2 regions of the Duganella sp. AC237 genome follow, and region 1 is predicted to be linked to the other one. Evidence: predicted binding sites of a transcription regulator. Region 1 holds the regulator's gene; the other holds the start of a gene.
The links. Region 1 encodes FNR, which switches genes on or off when oxygen is low (the NO sensors DNR and NnrR bind a similar motif). Its sites were predicted from a motif close to TTGATNNNNATCAA; they were not measured.
Positions count from the first base shown of each region.

Region 2: the regulator FNR is predicted to act here: its motif matches at 1,552-1,565, upstream of AC0IYS_RS13530 (agglutinin biogenesis protein MshI).

Region 1 covers NZ_CEEDEW010000003.1:90,173-94,381, reverse strand. The annotation lists gene ccoG (cytochrome c oxidase accessory protein CcoG) at 1-791, shown strand, start outside; gene AC0IYS_RS00760 (FixH family protein) at 802-1,320, shown strand; gene fnr (fumarate/nitrate reduction transcriptional regulator Fnr) at 1,462-2,220, opposite strand; gene AC0IYS_RS00750 (alpha/beta fold hydrolase) at 2,460-3,209, shown strand; gene AC0IYS_RS00745 (response regulator) at 3,274-4,209, shown strand, end outside.
Region 2 covers NZ_CEEDEW010000003.1:2,966,234-2,970,442, reverse strand. The annotation lists gene AC0IYS_RS13535 (MSHA biogenesis protein MshI) at 1-561, opposite strand, end outside; gene AC0IYS_RS13530 (agglutinin biogenesis protein MshI) at 558-1,502, opposite strand; gene AC0IYS_RS13525 (pilus assembly PilX family protein) at 1,639-2,118, opposite strand; gene AC0IYS_RS13520 (type II secretion system protein) at 2,115-3,044, opposite strand; gene AC0IYS_RS13515 (type IV pilus modification PilV family protein) at 3,041-3,682, opposite strand; gene AC0IYS_RS13510 (pilus assembly FimT family protein) at 3,672-4,209, opposite strand, start outside.

The DNA.
Region 1 (4,209 bases):
ACGGCAACGCCGGCTGGATGCGCGAGCAGGTGTGCAAGTACATGTGCCCGTACGCCCGCTTCCAGAGCTCGATGTTCGACCGCGACACCTTGATCATCACCTACGCCGGCGAACGGGGCGAGCCGCGCATGCCGTTGTCGAAGAAGGCGGCCGGCAAGGGCGGCGACTGCATCGACTGCTCGATGTGCGTGCAAGTGTGCCCGACCGGCATCGACATCCGCAACGGCCTGCAGTACGAATGCATCGGCTGCGCCGCCTGCGTCGACGCCTGCAACGGCGTCATGGAAAAGGTCGGCCTGCCGCGCGGGCTGATCCGCTACAGCACCGAGCGCGCCATGACCATGCACTACACGCCGATGCAAATCCGCCGGCGCACCCTGCGTCCCCGGGTGCAGATCTACGCCGCCATCCTGGCGCTGATCGTGGCCGCCGTCGGCACTGCGCTGTACCTGCGCGTGCCGCTCAAGCTGGACGTGATCCGCGACCGCGGCGCCATGGGGCGCGAGGTCGAGGACGGCATGATCGAAAACGTCTACCGGCTGCAGATCATGAACACGTCGGAGCTGGCGCAGACCTACCGCATCCGCGTCAGCGGCATTCCAACGCTGGCCCAGGTCACGCCGGAGCTGGTGCGGGTCGAGGCCACCGACACCAAGGCGCATCCGATCCGGCTGCGCACGGCGCATGGCGCCGCCCATCCGGGCTCGAACAAGATCGCCGTCGAACTGACGTCGGTCGACGACCCGTCGCTGCATGTGAAGGAAGACGCGGTATTCATCGTGCCGCGCTAAGGAGAGCATTATGACCGTATCGGTATCGCATGGCACGGCAACGCCGTGGTGGAAGCAGCGCTGGCCGTGGCTGCTGATGGCGGGGCCGGCGATCGTCATCGTCGCCGGCGTCTACACCGGCTACCTGGCCTTCACGCGGCAGGACGCGCTGGTGGTGGGCGACTACTACAAGCAGGGCAAGGCCATCAACCAGGACTTGCGGCGCGACCGCCTGGCCAGCTCGCTGGGGTTGTCGATGTCGATCGGCTACGACGCCACGCAAGGGATGCTGGCCGGCCAGCTGCGCCGCAATAGCGACGAGCACGGCAAGACGGAACGCTTGTTCGTGCGCCTGTCGCACGCCACCTTGCCGGCCAAGGATATCCAACTGGTGGTGCGGCCGGACGAATTCGGCCGCTTCCAGATCAATCTGCCGATGCTCGAGCGCAGCCGTTGGGTGGTGCTGGTGGAAGGCGAACAGCGCGACTGGCGCCTTGCCGGCGCCTGGAGCTGGCCGGCGCAGCGTAGCGTGACCCTGCGCGCGGAATAGTTCCGCAAACGGTGGAGGGCACGTGGAGACACGTAGGGCGGATTAGCGTAGCGTAATCCGCCAAGCTCCGTCGGCGGCGCATGCATGGCGGATTACGGCTTCGCCTAATCCGCCCTACGTGTCTACATGGTCATGTCACCGCTAGTGACAGGTCTGCGTGCCGGCCGTGATGGCTTTGAGCATGGGCGGGTCGAGCAGTTCGATTTCGCGGTTGCTCACGCGGAGCAGGCCTTCCTTCTTGAACTTCGACAGCAGGCGGCTGATGCTTTCGATCGTCAGGCCCAGGTAGTTGCCGATCTCTTCGCGCGACATGCGCAGCTGGAAGGTGTTGGGCGAGTAGCCGCGCGCCTCGTAGCGCGACGACAGGTTGACCAGGAAGGCGGCGAAGCGCTGCGTCGCCTGCATATTGCCCAGCAGGAGCATGACGCTTTGCTCGCGCGTGATCTCCTGGCTCATCATGCGGTGGAAATGCCGCAGCAGGGTCGGCATGTCGGCCAGAAGCTGTTGCAGGCTGCCGAACGGAATCTCGCACACCTCGCTGTCCTCCAGCGCGACGGCGGTGCAATGGTGCAGGTCGGTGCTGATGGCGTCCATGCCCAGCAGCTCGCCGGCCATCTGGAAGCCGGTGATCTGCTCGGCGCCCTCGCGGTTGACCTGGTAGGTCTTGAAATGCCCGAGCCGGATCGCGTACAGGTTCACGAACGGATCGCCGATGCGGAACAGGGTGCTGCCGCGCGCGACCTTGCGGCGGCGCCCGATGATCTGGTCGAGCCGCTCCATGTCTTCGTTGCCCAGTCCCATCGGCAGACACAGCTGATGCATGCTGCAGTTGGCGCAACTTGCCTTCAGGATGTCGATGGTGGCGCCGGGCAGCACCAGTGCGGGGAGGTCTCTTATCATGCCCCCAGTGTAGACCATTAGTCGCCGCTTTTGGCCGATGCCGCACTGTGCCGATCAGGTATTCGCCTTGCTGACAGCCTTGCTTGCAAGCGTTTTCGTACCGGCGGCCATGGGACCGCAAAATATTTTCGACATTCGGTCAAATTTATATTGCGCGCTATTAGATTGTTCGCTATAGTTCAACTCAAGCAAGTAGCACACTACTTAATCGCAAACAACCAACCTCGAAAGGAATCACCATGAAACGCTCGATCATCGCCGCCGCCCTGCTGGCCTCCACCGTCCTGACCGCCCAAGCCGCCGCGCCGGCCGCCGACACCACCGTGGTACTGGTGCACGGCGCCTTCGCCGACGGTTCCAGCTGGGAGAAAATCATCCCGCTGCTGCAAGCGAAGGGCTTGAAGGTGGTGGCCGTGCAAAACCCGCTGACCTCGCTGGCCGACGACGTCGCCGCCGCGCAGCGCGTGATCGACGCGCAAACCGGTAAAGTAGTGCTGGTCGGCCACTCGTGGGGCGGCACCGTGATCACCGAGGCGGGCACCAGCGACAAGGTCAAGGCGCTGGTCTACGTGGCCGCGTTCGCACCGTCGGCAGGCCAGGCCACCGCCGACCTGGGCAAAGACTACGCCGTGCCGCCAGGTATCGCCACCCTGCAGGCCGACGCCGGCGGTTTCCTGTGGCTGCCGACCGCGTCGGTCTCCGCCAACTTCGCCCAGGACGTCGCGCCGGCCACCGCCGCGCTGATCGCCGCCACCCAGGGTCCGATCGCCGCCAAGGCCTTCGCCGACAAGACCACCGTAGAGGCCTGGAAAAACAAGGCGAACTATTACATCGCCGCGTCCGACGATCGCATGATCGATCCGGCCCTGCAGCAAGCGTTCGCCAAGAAAATCAACGCCACCACTATCACGCTGAAATCGAGCCATGTGCCGATGGTGTCGCAGCCGCAAAAAGTCGCCGACGTGATCATCTCCGCTGCCCAGCGTTAATATTGTTGCCAAGGTCGGGCATTGATAGGAGAATTCCTGAGCACTTCCGTAGTTCTCCGATTTCATGTCCGACCCGCCCGACAAGGATGAAATGAAGCCACTTGGCATCAAGGCTAAAGTTGCGCTGGCGACCAGCATCACGTCGATCCTGATGATCGCGCTGGTGACCGTGGTTCAGATGCAACGCATGAAGGCGGACTTCACCAAGGTGCTTTTGACCCAGCAAACGGCGCTGATCGGCCGCACCGCCGAGGAACTCGACGACAAGCTGACCATGCTGCTCGACATCATCGCGCTGTCGGCGCGCCATCAGCCGGTCGAGCTCGCCAACTCCACCGAGCGGCTGCGCGCCTACTACCAGGACCGCGCCGTGCTGGCGCTGTTCGACGATCTGCTCGTGCTCAGCCCGCAAGGCGTGGTGATCGCCGACGTCCCGGTCCGGCCCGGCCGGGTCGGCATCGACGCCTCCGACCGCGCCTACTTCCAGACCGTGATGCGCACCCGCAAACCGCTGGTCGCCGAGCCAGTGATCGGCAAGTCCCACAAGCAGCCGATCGTGCAGATGGTGGCGCCGGTTCTCAACGCCAAGGGCGAGGTGGTGTGCGTGCTCAACGGCGTGCTGCGCCTGTACAAGGACAATGTGCTGGGCCACCTGCGCACCGCCAAGGTCGGCAAGAGCGGCTACTTTTTCGCCCTCACGCGCGGCGAGCATCCGGTCTACGTGCTGCATCCGGACGCCAGCCGCCTGCTGCAGCCGCGCCAGGCCGGCGCCAACGCCGCCACCACGCGCGCGCTGCGCGACGGCTTCGAGGGCACGGTCGAGAGCATCAACGGCAACGGCGAGCGCGCCCTCAACAGCTACAAGGCGCTCAAGTCGGTCGACTGGATCCTGGCCGCCTCGCTGCCGGCCGAAGAGGCGTTCGAGCCGTTCGAGGGCGTGCTCTCGCGCGTGCTGCTGTGGAGCGTGGTGGCCTCGATCCTGGCGGCGGCGCTGATCGGC
Region 2 (4,209 bases), 2.9 Mb from region 1:
CGTCAGTTGCGCGTCCGGCCGTGAAATATCCAGGCTGGCGAAGCTCTTGCCGTGCATAACCCGCTCCGACTTCAAGCGCGCGATATAGGCGGGTATCAAGGTCGGCTGCATGGCACGTCCCTGCACGCCGATATCGTTGCCCGCGCCGACGATCGACACGCCTGTCAACCACAGCCCACTGACGTTCTGTCGCGAAAACGCGCGGAAATATTCGGCATAGCCGGCCGCGTTGCCAAGCGTGCCGTCGCGCAGCACCGATTCCACTTGTTGCAGCGACTTCAGCTCCGCCTCGGCCTGGGCGACCTCGCTTGCGATGGTGGCGCTTTTCTGCCGTGGCGCGAATTGCTTGCTGGCCTCCGCCAGACGTCGCTCGCGGTCGGCCAGCAAGGTTTTGCCGGACGCGGCGGATGTTTCCAGGTCGGCCACACGCTGGCCGGCGTACCACGTCAGCAGCAGCGCGCCGGCGACGATCACGCCCAGCGCCTCCGCCATCGGCAAGGCCGTGAATACTTTCTTCTGCTTGAGGAAGATGGGGTTGAACAGGTTGATCTGCTGACTCACAGCACCACCTCCTCGTGCCGCAGGGCCGCGCCCAGGGTCAGGAAGAAACGCTGTTGCTGCTCGACGTCGAGCAGCGCCGGCGCCTTGCTCAGGTCGAACACATCCTCCAGGCCCATCGCCTCGACCGGCATGTAGAGATTGGCCGCCAGATATTCGTGCAAGCCCTGCGCGCCGGTCGGCGCCAGCAGCAGCTTGATCACGTTGACATAGTTGAACTGGCGGTCGAAGTGATCCAGCGAGCGTTGCAGCTCCAGGGTAATCTTGTCGAATAAGGTTTGCTGCTTGTCGGTGTCCGGTTCCAGCAACTGCGGCAAGGTCACGTCGATGCGGCGCGACAGGTACAGCTCGCCCTTGAAGGTGATCGTCAGCAGGCCGCCGTCGCCGTCGAACGACAGCATCGCCAGGCCACGGCCTTCGGTTTCCAGCAGCACCGAGATGTTCCGCTGCGCCATTTCCGGAATGTCGATGACGTTCAGTTCTATCTTGGCCTCGGCGAACAAGCCTTGGCGCGACTGGATCAGCGCGTTGCGGGCGGCGATGGCGAACATCGAATGGGCGCGCGACGGCGCGTTCGGATCGACCGGGATATCGAGCACGTCGATGGTGGCGTCGTCGACATGGAAATCGAGCATATCCTTCAAGCGCCAGCGCACCGCCGTTTTCAATTCATCTTTCGGAACGTTGGGTGCATCGACGGTCAGCATCTGGTATTCGCCGCCGCTCAGCATGGTGCCGAAGAGGAAATTGGCGGCCTTCAAATCCTTGCTCACTTTTTCCAGCGATTCGGCCGACAGGCTGGCAGTGGACGGATAGAACGACGACAGCTCGACCACCGCCTTGGCGTCGCGCACGCGCTGCACGCGGCCAGCGCAAATACCGTCGCGCTGGAACGAGACGGTCAGCCAGCCATCCTTCTTTTTGCTTCTTTTGAGGAATCCCATACCAGCAACCTAGATGATTACCAGCACACGAGGTTTACGCGCTAGTTGGTTGATTATATTCAAGTTACACCGCTCGTTTGCCAAAAATTAATAGTAATGCCACAAAAACACACACATTGTCATGTGGCTTGTTTCTTTATAGCTGCGCCTCAATGACGCGCTGTACATAATCGGGGCCTGGCGCGTTGTTGGGGCAGGTATTGTTTGCGGGCTGGTTGCAAGCGGTGACTGTGATCCTGATGCCGCCGAACGTCGGATCGACGAGCTCGGGCGGTGCCGGAGTGTGGTAGCCAGCTTCCGGCTGGCTGCATTGCACCGTGACGGTATAAGCCGCCAAAGTTGGCGCCGACAGGGCGAAACTGCGGATCGCCGGGCAACCGAGCGGGTTAGCGATGTTTGCGTTTCGTGCCCGCTCGAGTTGGATGTATAGAGCCCACTCCAAGCCCGCCTTGGCGGCTTGATAGGCGCGCGCGCCCTGCTCGTCCTGCGTCGCACTCGACTGCTGCGATGTCGTCAAAGAAACCACCGCCACGCCCAATCCGGCCAGTACCACTAATAGGAAGATGGCCGTCACCAGCGCGACGCCGGACGATTTACGTATCATTCGTGGCGTCATGGCGTATTGTCCACGTGAATCTGATGGGACAGCGTGATGGTTTCCACGGCATTGCCGCCCTCAAGACTGGCGCGCCCGAGGGACAGATTCAAGCCGATCAAGCCACTCTGCTGGCTAGCCGAGGTGCCGATGGTGAAGTCGCACGCGACCACATTATTTGCCAACAAGCTTCCGTCCGATGCCAGCGGTAGCGGCGGCTGCACGAGAAAGTCGGCGGCAACCGAACGGGTCAATGTCCCCTTGCCATTCGCGTTCCCCTCACAGCGGTAAATCACGGGCCGAGTTACGACCTGGAAGCGTTGACGTGGCGAGGTATTCGGTACATTTCCGGAAGCGGGGCGAAACGGATTTTTACCTGACTGGCCAGCAAGCGTGCTGTCGTAGGAAATTGACCTTTTATTATTATCAAAACCAGTGATCACTGCCAGATTCGTGCGGGCGTAGGCGTCCGCACCATCGAAACCGGTTCCCAAGTTGTAGATGGCAAAAAAATCGCCCACGGCGACCGGCGGCATCGGCCCAATCACATTGAATGGCGCCACCGTCTGGTTGGTAAAGCTCAAAGGTTTGCCCACGAGGGGATCCGCATTGGGGTCGGGTGCATTCTCCACAGCCAGATATAGGCCGCCCGCCTTGGTCGGAATGAACTCCAGCCACCATTGCCCTGCTGCCGTGGCAGTCAGGCGTACGCTGTTGGGCAAGGCAGTGCGCAATTCGCGGGCCATGCGGCGCAAGGCCAGATCGGCGGCGTCACTCAGGTCGGCCCGGGCAGCCGCATCAGTATAGTTTTGCACGGGGCGGCGGATGAACAGCACCATGGTGCCGGCGACGATACCGGTGATCACCATGACGACGACCGCCTCCACCAGCGTGAAGCCGCGCTGATGACGGGCGATAGCGCGTGTGATGCGGTGGACGGTCATCATGGCGCGTAACGCGTGCGGTAGCCGTCCAGCCGAATGAACTCGTTCGGGCCATACTGGGTGATGACTGTGATCTGCAAAGCCTCGAGATTGTCTGCCACGGAACCAACACGGAAGCCGTCGTTACCGAAGGGGCTCGCGCCGGCAGGACCGAGCTCGGCGCCGGGACCGAGCAAATTCAAGGTGACGGTGGTCGTGATGCCGGCGAGCGAGCTGTTTCCCATCGTTTTGGAATCCTTATCCACGCCAAGCGCACGTCCATTCACATCCTGATCAACGCCGTTCGGACCAAAGGTGCGTTCAGGTGTATTGAGGCTGGTCCCATAATCGGCAACGCTGGCGTACGGGCGCGGACTGCCAGGCGCGCGCTGCCCCACTTTGGCGCGGGTGCCGCACTCGTCCACTTTGACCGCAGTGCCATAGGCGGGGTCGTTCGGACCGCAAAAGGTCAGCCCCGCTAATTGCACTTCTTCCATATACGCTTCCGCGATCAGCATGGCCTGCTTGCGGCGCAGCGGATCGGCGCTGGATTTTGCGCTGAGGTTGAGCACGCCAAGAATGCCCGCAGCGGCGACGCCCATGATCACCATGAACAGAACGAGCTCGACGATGGTAAGGCCGTCTTGGCGATTAATGGACATAACCGGTCTCGGCTTCCACGGTGAACCGGTAAACGCTGGCGCCGCTGGTAAAGGTCAGCGTCAACGGTGCAGCGAAGCTCGGACGGCCCATGCGGTCGAAGGAAAATGCATACCCGGGCGCGACACCGCCTACCGCCACGCTAGCCGGCGTACCCTCGCACATCCAGTTGGCGACGTAGTTGTTGCCAAGCGTGCAGACAGCGCGGGTTGCAGAATTGCCAGTATTAGAGCTGCCCGGCGCGAAAGCCAAGTCGGCGGCGTTGTTGCAATTGGCGGTGTTGAAACAGACTGCAAACCTGGCCGGCGACGCCTGCACAAAAACCGGACGGTTCTGGGCGATGGCAAGCTTTTGAGCAGAGCGGATCACAGACTTGACCTGATCGGAATAAGCACGGCCGGCGAAAGTGTTGTTATCGAAAAAGCGCGCGGCGCCGATGGCGCCCAAGATCCCGATAACGACCATAACGGTGACCAGCTCCACCATGGTGAAGCCGGTCGCAGGCACGCGAAAAGAATTGCCGGATAGG